Regions from separate parts of the Streptomyces sp. NPDC057963 genome, predicted to be linked through region 1. Evidence: riboswitches for the same ligand, from Rfam matches in the RefSeq annotation. Region 1 holds a riboswitch; the other holds the start of a gene.
The links. Region 1 has a riboswitch for cyclic di-AMP ahead of ACFVT1_RS26415 (C40 family peptidase). Riboswitches for the same ligand answer to the same signal wherever they lie in the genome.
Positions count from the first base shown of each region.

Region 2: it holds a riboswitch for cyclic di-AMP, as region 1 does, so the genes downstream of both, ACFVT1_RS15995 (transglycosylase family protein) here and ACFVT1_RS26415 (C40 family peptidase) in region 1, are expected to answer to the same signal.

Region 1 is NZ_JBHVPX010000012.1:52,772-58,449, reverse strand. It holds gene ACFVT1_RS26430 (hypothetical protein) at 350-721, shown strand; gene ACFVT1_RS26425 (ATP-dependent Clp protease proteolytic subunit) at 1,080-1,715, shown strand; gene ACFVT1_RS26420 (hypothetical protein) at 1,723-2,031, shown strand; cyclic di-AMP (ydaO/yuaA leader) riboswitch at 2,412-2,598, shown strand; partial or broken gene ACFVT1_RS26415 (C40 family peptidase) at 2,602-3,072, shown strand; gene ACFVT1_RS26410 (LysE family translocator) at 3,141-3,776, opposite strand; gene ACFVT1_RS26405 (LysR family transcriptional regulator) at 3,849-4,787, shown strand; gene ACFVT1_RS26400 (dienelactone hydrolase family protein) at 4,993-5,565, opposite strand.
Region 2 is NZ_JBHVPX010000006.1:85,758-91,435, reverse strand. It holds gene ACFVT1_RS16005 (cytochrome P450) at 1-471, shown strand, start outside; gene ACFVT1_RS16000 (transglycosylase family protein) at 577-1,551, shown strand; cyclic di-AMP (ydaO/yuaA leader) riboswitch at 1,852-2,023, shown strand; gene ACFVT1_RS15995 (transglycosylase family protein) at 2,027-2,803, shown strand; gene eno (phosphopyruvate hydratase) at 3,139-4,425, shown strand; gene ACFVT1_RS15985 (septum formation initiator family protein) at 4,576-5,046, shown strand; gene ACFVT1_RS15980 (DUF501 domain-containing protein) at 5,108-5,678, shown strand, end outside.

The sequences.
Region 1 (5,678 bases):
GCGAATCTGCTGGTCGGTGCGCTTGGCCGTGCTGGCGGGGTGACCGAGCGCAAGCCGTACCCGAGCGACTTGTCCGTCGGTGCCTGGGGTTCGGAATCGTTCCGCCCAGCGGGGGCTGTACCAGCCGGTGCTGTGCGGGCTGGTTGCCGCTGCCTTGTACCTCCAGTCCTCCGCCGCTTCGAACGTCGTGGTGAACGCTGCGACTCGGGAGCCGGTGCCATCCACGAGATCCGCCCGCTGCCGGCTGTCCGCGGTTTCGCCGTCCCCGACCGGCCCGGCATCCCCCTGCGCACCCCGGCAGCTGTGGTCCGGGGCCGACCGGCCCGGCAGATTGCACGACCAGACCACGATGCGCATCGAAGGCATCGTCGAACAGCTGTGTCTGCATCCGCAGGTCAAGGCGAAGGTCGACGAGGGATACCGGGGCCTGGCCAACGACTTCCCCAACCAGGTCCAGGCACCGCCACGCAAGCCGAAGGACAAAGTGCCGCTGGGCGAGAACTGCGCCTGGCGCGAAGCGCGCCGACGGCGGTCCTCCGCGCGGATCTGCGTGGAGCACACCATCGGCGAGGAGAAGAAGGGGCGGCCGCTCCAGCGATACCCCGGCCGACGCGAGTCCCACGCCGCCATCGCCGGACTGGTCTCCGACCGCGCGGCCCGCAGGCCCACCCGGCGGCACACGAGCACCGAACCCGTGCTCGCCCGGAAGGCCGCCTGCTGATCATCCACCGGCCGACCCGCCAGGCCGGCGCGCCCAGACTTCAATCGCGTACCGAGTCGTAAGCGGGTGTACGTCCACCCGAGCCCCGAGGACCTCCGCGTCGCCTCGGACCACCTCACCTCTCTACTCGGTTTCAGTGAGGGCGAAGCAGCCTGATGATCAAGACGTCTAGAGAGATTACGAGATTTCCGCCCTCGGCGAACAGCCAAAACGGCCTCTGACCTGGGACTTTTAGTGGATCACCAGGATCATGCTCCATCATAACCTTCTGTACGTCCTGTACATTTTTTACAGAGGCTTGCGCAGACCCCGCTTGCGCAAAAGCCGTACAGATCCCGGAGGAAAGGCACCGTCCATGCTGTTCCACCCCGCCGCCCGCTACGTGCTGCCCGAGTTCACCGAGCGCACGAGCAACGGGACCCGCACCCTCGACCCGTACTCCAAGCTGCTCGCCGAACGGATCGTCTTCCTCGGTACGCCGGTCGACGACACCGCGGCCAACGATCTGATCGCCCAGTTCATGTATCTGGAACACGCCGCCCCGGACCGGCCCATCGCCCTCTACATCAACTCCCCCGGCGGCTCGTTCGGGGCCATGTCCGCGATCTACGACACGATGGAGTACCTCACCTGCGAGGTGGAGACCTACTGCCTCGGCCAGGCGGGTTCCTGCGCGTCGGTGCTGCTCGCGGCGGGCGCTCCCGGCAGGCGGCACGCACTGCCCAGCGCCCGGGTCATCGTGCAGCAGCCCGCACTCACCGAGCCGGTGCAGGGCCAGCCGTCCGATCTGGCGATCGAGGCCCGGGAATGGGAACGGGTCCGCGAGATGCTCATCACACTGCTGACCCGTCATACCGGCCGCGACGCCGAGCAAATCGCCACCGACATCGAGCGCGATCTCATCCTCGATGCCCCGGGCGCCAAGGCCTACGGCCTGGTGGACCACATCACGGAGAACCGGAAGTCGTCGCTCCCGCCGCACGGCACGCGGTGAACGCCCGATGCAGCCGCCAGAGTTGCCGCCGCTCCCCGCACTGACACGCGCCGAGGGGGAGTTCATCGACCGCTATCTCGAAGTCCTCGACCAACTGGGCCGCATCAACCCGGCCCACGGCAGCGACACCTACAGCGCCCTGCGGGCCGCACAGGCACTGGCCTCACGGGCCGGCGCACTGCGGGACGCCCTCGTGTTGATGCACGAGCGCGGCGAGGCGCGGATCCACGCCGCCACCCTGGCGCGGGCGCTGCGGGTACTGGACGGGGAACGGCGGGCCGGACGCGTCACCGTACCCCCCGCACCGGCAAGTTGATCAGCCGGTTCTTCACCGGGCCCCGGCACCGCCCGCCCAACTCCCCCCACCCCGCCCGAGGGGTCAGCCAACTCCCCTTCGCGACACGCCCGGTGGCCACGTCGGAATTCCTCGCTCTTTCGGCGTAGAGAGTCCCCCTCACGAGCGATATCTCAACTTGCGTTTTTCGGATGAGCAGTGGACGGAATCCTTGATTCCGCCCTGGTGCGGGACCGGTCCGAGTGACCGCCAGGGCTCCCCGAAAGCGTCGGCTCCACCCGAACGGATCAGTCGTGAGGAGCCTCACAAATCGCTGTTTCCCCTCGGAAATCCGGCAGTCGGTGAGTCAAGATCCCTGGGACGACAAGCCCCCGCCACCGCGGCGGGGCGGTCCGGGCGGACGCCGAGTCCTGCCGCCGCCCGGATGACTGGTCGACAGAAGTGGATCGGCAGGAGTGGAGGACCCGAGCACAACGGGTCGACCGGATCAACGGTCGGCCCTCGGGGTGAAGCCGCCGAGCGCGGCCGGGCAACTTCGCCAGCCCGAACCCGACAGGTCATCCTTCACAGGCGGCTGACGAAGGGTTGCGCATGACTGCGCAGGTTCATGTCCCGTCTCTGCTCGCCCGGGCCGGCACGGCCTCGGTTCTGACTCTGGCCGCCGTCGGCGGCACCATGCTCGCCCCCGGCGCCGCTCCGGAAGCCCAGGCAGCGACTCTCTCGGTGAAGGCGCTCAAGGTCGCCGCTTCCAAAAAGGGTTCGCCGTACGGCTGGGGGGCCACCGGCCCCAACCGCTTCGACTGCTCGGGCCTGACGTCCTATGCGTTCAAGAAGGCGGGCAAGAAGCTCCCCCGCACGGCCCAGCAGCAGTACAACAGGACCCGCCACATCTCGGCCTCGCACAGGCAACGCGGCGATCTGGTCTTCTTCCACTCCGGCCGCAGCGTCTACCACGTCGGGATCTACGCCGGTCACAACAAGATCTGGCACTCGCCGAGGACCGGCGCGGTGGTCCGGCTGGAGAAGATCTGGACGAAGCGCGTCTACTACGGGCGGGTCCGCCGGACGAGCCCGGCCTCCGGCGCCGGTCCGCCCTTCTCGGCGCAGCGGAACCTCGGCACGGAGGGGCCTCAGTGCACCAGGGGACCCGACACCAGCACCAGCCCCAACGCGGTGAGCGCCGCGCCGCTGCCGCCCTCGATGGCGCGGGCGGCACGCGGCCGGCGCAGCCACCGGCCCATCCGGTCCACCAGAAGCGCCACGGCGGGGAACCAGACCAGGGCGAGCAGCACGACGATCACCGCGAGCAGCAAGGTCCTCGGGAGCGGCGGCTGCCCGTCGGGAACGAACTGGGGCAACAGGCTCAGGAAGAGCACCGGCGCCTTGGGATTGAGGGCATTGGTGAGGAACCCCTGACGCAGCGCGCGTAGGGATCCCCGGCCGGCCGGTTCGTCCGCGGTCCCCTCCGTGTCCGTGGTGGTGCGGCGCCGTATCGCGTACAGGGCGCTGATGCCCAGGTAGAGGACATAGGCCCCGCCGAGCAGCTGGACGGTGCGGAACAGGACGGGCACCGCCACGAGCACCGCGGCGAGCCCGGCGACGGCAAGCGCGGTGTGCACGAGGAGTCCCCCGGCAACGCCCAGCGCGGTCGCCACCCCCGCCGACCGGGAGGCGAGCGCGTTGCGTACGACGACGGTGAAGTCCGCGCCCGGCAGCGCGACCATGCCCGCGGCGACCCCGGTGAAGGCGATCAGTTGTGCGTCCATGGGTCCACCCTGGACCAACGGAGCCTTTAGCGTGTACTTGCAATCTTCTGGGTCTGCCAAAAGGAACGCTTCATGTACGACCCGACAAGGCTCGCGGCGCTGGTGGCGGTCGCCGAGGCCGGATCGATCACCCGGGCCGCCGCCCGCCTCGGCTACACCGCGCCCGCCCTCTCCCAGCAGCTCGCCAAGCTGGAGCGGGAGGCGGGCGCCGCGCTGCTGGTGCGCCACCACCGGGGGGCGCGCCTCACCGCGGCGGGAGAGCTGCTGGCCGGGCGCGCCCGGCGGATCCTCGACGAGATGGACCGGGCCCGTCACGAGCTGGCCCGGCTGTCCGGGCTCTCCGGCGGGCGCCTCCGGGTCGGTACCTTCACCACCGCGGGCATCCATCTGCTGCCGCCGGTCCTGAGCGCCTTCCGCCGCGCCCACCCGGACGTGGAACTGGCGGTCACCGAGTACGAGCCACCGGACGGCGTCGCCGCGGTGGCCGCCGGCGAGGTCGACCTCGCGCTGACCCACGTGTACGAGCCGGCACCCCCGGCCGCCTGGCCCTCCGGCGTCTTCGCCGAGCCGCTGCTGGTCGAGGAACTGGTCCTGATCACGGAGGTGGGGCAGATGCTGGCCGAAGGCACCGGTCGGCTGCCGGTGACGGAGCTCGCGGGACGGCCGCTGATCAGCAGTGCGCCGACACATCCGCCGCGTCGCGGGGTGGAACAGGCGCTGGCCCGGGCGGGGGCGACACCCGCCGTGGTCTGCGAGTCGCCCGGCTACGCGCTGGTCTGCGCGCTGGTCAGCGCGGGCATCGGGATGGCGGTCGTCCCGGAGATGGTCGCCGCAATGTCGCCGACGCCACTGTCCGTACGACGGCTCGAACCCGCCTCGTTCCGGCGGACGATCTCGGTGGTGCACCGCGGTGACCGGGCGAGCGCCGCCGCGGCGACGCTTCAGGCGCTGTTGCGCAGTGGGTTCGGACGGGCGGCGTCGGCCCGGCGACCGGGCGGCGAGGGCGGATGATCACGCGGTCGGGGACGTGCGGCATCCCACCGCCCCGTCCGGCGGCCGGCGCCCCGCCGGGCCGTCGCCCGCGGGCCCGACTCCGCTCGGGCCGTTCGGCCGTCGCCGCGCGGTGGTGGGCGGGATCCTCGCGGGGGCGGATCGCCGCCCGGGGCCCGATCGGCGTCGGCCCCGAGACCGGCCGGTCGCGGGCACCGGACCCGGTTCACCGCGAGCGGAGGAACGTCAGTGTGCGGTCGAGCATCAGCGCGGCAGCCTCGGCGTCGTGGGCCGACAGCGAGCTGTCCACGAACAGGTGCCGGTCACCGGGGTAGAGGAACAATGCGGCATCGGGAGCCTCGTCGACGAGTGCGCGGGCGGCGTCCGCGTCGCCCTCGGTGGTGAAGAGACGGTCCTCCTCCATGGCGTGGATGCGGACCGGGACCTGCGACGGCCACGTTCCGAAGCAGGAACTCGGCACGCACGAGTGGGCGAATACGGCACCGCGGGCGCCGGGCCGCGTCTGGGCCAGCTTCTGCGCCGGCAGCACGCCGAGGGAGAACCCGATGTAGACCAGCTCGGCCGGTGAGTCGGCCACCGCCAGCACGCCGCGAGCGAGTATTTCGTCGACGCCGATCTGTTCCAGATGCGCCAGTCCCGCGTCCAGGGTGTCGAAGGTGCGGCCTTCGTACAGGTCGGGCGTATGCACGGTATGGCCTTCGGTGCGCAATGCGTCGGCAAAGGCCGTCACGCCCGGGGTAAGGCCCTGAGCATGGTGAAACAGCACAACTTCGGTCACTGCGGAACTCCAACAGCCGTCGGGCAGGGATCGATCCGCAAATCTAGCGCGCTGCCCGGGGAGTGCGCTCGGCGAACCTGCCGCAGCCGTCGGCCGACCGCGGAGAACACCGC
Region 2 (5,678 bases), on a different contig from region 1:
CAACGCTCCCTCGCCGCGGGGGAGAGCGAGCTGCTGGAGACGGGGATCGAGGAACTGCTGCGGTTCGACGGTCCGGTGGAGCTGGCGACCTGGCGGTTCGCCACCGAGCCGCTGACACTGGGCGGACAGGACATAGCGGCGGGCGACCCCGTACTCGTCGTGCTCGCCGCCGCCGACCGCGACCCGGAACGCTTCGGGGACCCCGACACGCTCGACCTCGCCCGGCGTGACAATCAGCACCTCGGATACGGGCACGGCATCCACTACTGCCTGGGAGCACCGCTCGCCCGGCTGGAGGGACAGACGGCGCTCGCCACGCTTCTGAGGCGCCTCCCTGACCTGCGACTTGCGGTGGAATCTACCGATTTGCGGTGGCGTGGCGGGCTCATCATGCGTGGACTGCGCACGCTGCCGGTGGAGTTCGAGCCGAGGCCCGCGCCGACGCGAGATGACGGACAGTCAACTCTGTGACTTCCACGTGATCTGCGCTGCATCGACTTGTGACACGCGTTCGAGTCCCGCTAGGTTCACCGTTCGACTCACCCGTCACTTGTCAGTCACACGGAAGGCATCCCCATGGGCTCCGCGAACGGCAGACACCGTCGCCCTCGTCAGGCACCCGCCATCGTCGTCGCCGCGGGCGTGACCGGATCGGCCATCGCCATCCCGCTGCTCGGCGCGGGCGGCGCGCACGCGGCCGACGCCAAGACCTGGGACCGGGTGGCCGAGTGCGAGAGCGGCGGCATGTGGAGCGCCGACCTCGGCAACGGCCTCTACGGCGGCCTGCAGTTCTCGCAGGAGACCTGGAAGGCGTACGGCGGCGAGTCGTACGCCGCCCGTGCCGACCTCGCCAGCCGCTCGCAGCAGATAGCCGTGGCCGAGAAGGTCCTGGAGAACCGGGGGCCGAAGGCCTGGCCCAGTTGTGCGGTCATCTCCGGCCTCGCGGAGGACGGGACGCTGCCGGGCGTCGATCCCGGGGTCGCGCCCCCCGCCGAGCCGACACGGAGCACGGAGCCGGCTGACGGCGCGTCGACGCCCCCGTCCGGGGACGCCACGCCGTCGGACGCCGCCCCGGACGCCGCCTCGGGCGGTACGGGCGGTAGGGGCAGCGCGGACCGTTCGAAGGGGGCGGGCGCCGCCCACGGGCCGGCGGGCAGGGCCGAGCCGTCCCGGACGTCTTCTGACGCCCCGTCCTCCGGTGCGCCCGACGCCTCGGACCCGACCGGCTCGGCCGACTCGACCGGCGGCACGAGTGGCAAGCACCGCGGCGCACCGGCCCCCGAGGAGGGCCGGAACGCGAACGGCGGCGTCGACCGCGAGTCGGGCCGGCATGCCTCCCGCGGTGACGGTGACGCGCGCGACGCGGGCGCGTCGACCGCCGACGGCACGTACACCGTCCGCTCCGGCGACAACCTCTGGGCGATTGCTGACGCACAGAAGGTCCCCGGCGGCTGGCCCGCGCTGTACGAGGTCAACAAGGATGCCGTCGGATCCGACCCGGACCTCATCCTCCCCGGCCAGAGCCTCGATCTCGACGTGAAGGCCGAGTGAGAGCGGTCTGATAATCGGCTGAAAGAGCCTCAAAATCTGGGGTAGTTCAGAGACCTATGTCCGCTTATGCGTAAGTGAGACATGGGTCTCTTTGCGTCAACTGGCGTGTCGCGCCCGGGGAGCCCTTCCGTATCGCCTCCCACCTGCGAAAACGACGGTTCCTCAGATGCAAGTAAGGGCTGATTGTCCGATGTGTCCATCTTTGAATGTAGGGGTTGCGTATGTTTACGGTCGGAACCGCTCGCACCGCGGGCCCCGTCGATCGTCACGCCGAATCCTGCCGTCGGTCGAAGGGAACAGACGCGTAAAGCGCCGTAGGCAGGAGCGGGGGACCCAGGTAAGCGCCGGGCCCGATCGTCGAAGGACGCATCAGGACCGGCTTGGGGTGAAGTCGCGTGCTAGGACGTGCGACCGGGCAACTCACTTGGCCCGAACCCGACAGCTCACCTCGTAGGCGTCGGTGAGGGGAAGTTCCATGCTGTTTTCCGGCAAGGGCAAGCACCGCCGCCCGTCCAAGGCCGTCCGCGTCGCCACGCTCGCCGGTGTCGCCGGTACCGCCGTCGTCGTTCCGCTGATGGGTGCGACCGGCGCCTCCGCCGCCTCCGTCGCCACCTGGGACGCCGTCGCCCAGTGCGAGTCCGGTGGCAACTGGTCCATCAACACCGGCAACGGCTACTACGGCGGCCTGCAGTTCTCGCAGTCCAGCTGGGCCGCCGCCGGCGGCACGCAGTACGCCCCCCGCGCCGACCTGGCCACCAAGGCCCAGCAGATCGCCACCGCCGAGCGGCTGCTCGACATGCAGGGTCCGGGGGCCTGGGGCTGCGCCGGCGCCGGCAACCTGACCAACGACGGTGTCAACCCGGGCGTCGACACCGGCTCCTCCTCGAAGTCCAGCTCCAGCTCCAGCGCCACCGGGCAGCAGAGCGCCCCGGCCGCGCCGAAGCAGCAGTCGCGGCCGGTCCAGCAGGCCCAGCCGAAGAAGGCCGAGCGCACCGAGGCCCCCGCCGCCTCCCGCTCGGACCGCTCCGCCGCCCCGCAGGCCGAGTCGAAGAAGACCGTCACCACCCCGACCGGCGAGAAGGTCAAGAAGGGTGACGGCGAGTACAAGGTCGTCTCCGGCGACTCCCTGAGCGAGATCGCCGCCGAGCACCAGGTCGAGGGCGGCTGGCACCAGCTGTTCGAGCTGAACAAGGACATCGTCAAGGACGCCGACCTGATCTACCCGGGTCAGCAGCTGCACCTGACCAAGTAGTCCAGGCTCTCTCCTCCCTGAGCACCCCGGCCCGGCGCGCATTCCCCCGTACGCGCCGGGCCGGGGTTTCCCGTGTCGCGCACCACCACCGCGAGGTGCCGGCGCCGCCACGCGCCGCCTCCGCGAGGCGCGCCACCTCTGGGTGATCGTTCAACTGTTGTAGTTACTGACCAGTAAAATTCTGACTGTTTGTCTGCTTACGCGCGCCCTTGGGTCCTTTTTCGTCCCAGGGGACGGGCGGTCGTCGGGCTGAGCGGGCCGGGCCGGTTAGGCTCTTGTCGCAAGGCCAAAGTGACCCTGCACAACCAGTGTCATATCCCAGAAGGAGATGCCTCGTGCCGTCCATCGACGTCGTCGTAGCCCGGGAAATCCTCGACTCCCGGGGGAACCCCACGGTCGAGGTCGAGGTTGGCCTCGACGACGGCAGCACGGGCCGTGCTGCCGTCCCGTCCGGCGCCTCCACCGGTGCGTTCGAGGCCATTGAGCTTCGCGACGGTGACCCCAACCGCTACCAGGGCAAGGGCGTCGAGAAGGCCGTCCTCGCCGTGATCGAGCAGATCGGCCCGGAGCTCGTCGGCTACGACGCGACCGAGCAGCGGCTGATCGACCAGGCGATGTTCGACCTGGACGCCACCGAGAACAAGGGCTCGCTCGGCGCCAACGCCATCCTCGGTGTCTCGCTGGCCGTCGCCCACGCCGCCTCCGAGGCCTCGGACCTGCCGCTCTTCCGCTACCTCGGCGGCCCGAACGCGCACCTGCTGCCCGTTCCGATGATGAACATCCTCAACGGTGGGTCGCACGCCGACTCCAACGTGGACATCCAGGAGTTCATGATCGCCCCGATCGGCGCGGAGTCCTTCTCCGAGGCCCTGCGCTGGGGTGCCGAGGTCTACCACACGCTGAAGAAGGTCCTGAAGACCAAGGGGCTTTCGACCGGTCTCGGCGACGAGGGCGGCTTCGCGCCGAACCTGGAGTCGAACCGCGCCGCCCTCGACCTCATCGTCGAGGCCATCAAGGAAGCCGGCTACATCCCGGGCAAGGACATCGCGCTCGCACTCGACGTCGCCGCGTCCGAGTTCTACAAGGACGGCACGTACGAGTTCGAGGGCAAGTCCCGCTCGGCCGCCGAGATGACCGAGTACTACGAGGAGCTCGTCTCCGCGTACCCGCTGGTCTCCATCGAGGACCCGCTGTACGAGGACGACTGGGCCGGCTGGAAGGTCATCACCGACAAGCTCGGCGCCAAGGTGCAGATCGTGGGCGACGACCTGTTCGTCACCAACCCGGAGCGTCTGGCCCGCGGCATCGAGGAGGGCTCCGCCAACGCCCTGCTCGTCAAGGTCAACCAGATCGGTTCGCTGACCGAGACCCTGGACGCCGTCGAGCTTGCCCAGCGCAACGGCTTCAAGTGCATGATGTCCCACCGCTCCGGCGAGACCGAGGACGTCACCATCGCCGACCTCGCCGTCGCGGTGAACTGCGGCCAGATCAAGACCGGCGCCCCGGCCCGCTCGGACCGTGTCGCCAAGTACAACCAGCTGCTGCGCATCGAGGAGATCCTCGACGACGCCGCGGTGTACGCGGGCCGCTCCGCGTTCCCCCGGTTCCGCTCCGCGAACTGACGAGCACGGCGCTCCGCGAACCGGCGGGCACGGCGCCCTGTGAACTGAGCACAGGCCCGTCAGGGGCCAAAGGCACCGGCCTCCGTCCGTCCCCGCACTCGGTCCCGTACCGTGTGCGGGGACGGACGTGCGTAATGGGGAGGCGGAGACATGGCCGCGAAGGACCGGGACCGGTTCTCCACCGCGACCCGGCTGCGGCTGCTCGGTGAGCAGACCGCGGCCCGCGTCTACCGCTCGCAGACCCGCCGTCAGGCCCGCCGCTCCCGGCTCACCGGCCGGGCGGCCTTCCTCGCCCTCGTCGTCTGCTCCCTGGTGGTCGCGCTTGCGTACCCGATGCGTCAGTACGTCTCGCAGCGGGACGAGATCGCCGACCAGGAGCGCCTGGCGCGGGAGGCCCGGACCCGCACCGAGGAGCTGCGCGACGAGAAGGCGCGCCTCCAGGACGACGCCTACATCAGGCAGCTGGCCCGCAAGCACCTGCACTACCTTCTTCCCGGGGAGACCGGTTACACCGTGATCGACCCCGACGCGGTCAAGGAGCGCAACGGCGACACGGACGGGTCCGGCCGGCCGTGGCACTCCAACCTCTGGGACGGCGTCGACAGCGCCGACCGCGACTGAACCCCTTCTCATCCCTCTGCAGAACCGCAGTTCGAGCAGCCCGATCAGAACCTAGGCAGGCATGGAAACCCCCCCTCCGCAGACCGAGTCCACCGCGCCCACCGAGGCGGACATCGCCGCGTTCCAGCAGCAGCTGGGCCGCCCGCCGCGCGGGCTGCGCGCGATCGCGCACCGCTGCCCGTGCGGCAACCCGGACGTGGTCGAGACCCAGCCCCGGCTGGAGGACGGTACGCCGTTCCCGACGACGTACTACCTGACGTGCCCGCGTGCCGCGTCCGCGATCGGCACGCTGGAGGCGAACGGCGTCATGAAGGAGATGACCGAGCGCCTCGGCACCGACCCGGAGCTGGCCGCCGCGTACCGGGCCGCGCACGAGGACTACCTTGCCCGGCGCGACGCCATCGAGGTGCTGGAGGGCTTCCCGAGCGCGGGCGGCATGCCGGACCGGGTGAAGTGCCTGCATGTGCTGGTCGGGCACTCGCTGGCCGCCGGGCCCGGGGTGAACCCGCTGGGCGACGAGGCGATCGCGATGCTGCCGGAGTGGTGGCGCAAGGGGCCGTGCGTCTCGCCGTGCGGCGTGCCGGAGGAGAAGAACGGCTGGACCGTCAAGGAGTCGGAGGGCGGGCACTTCG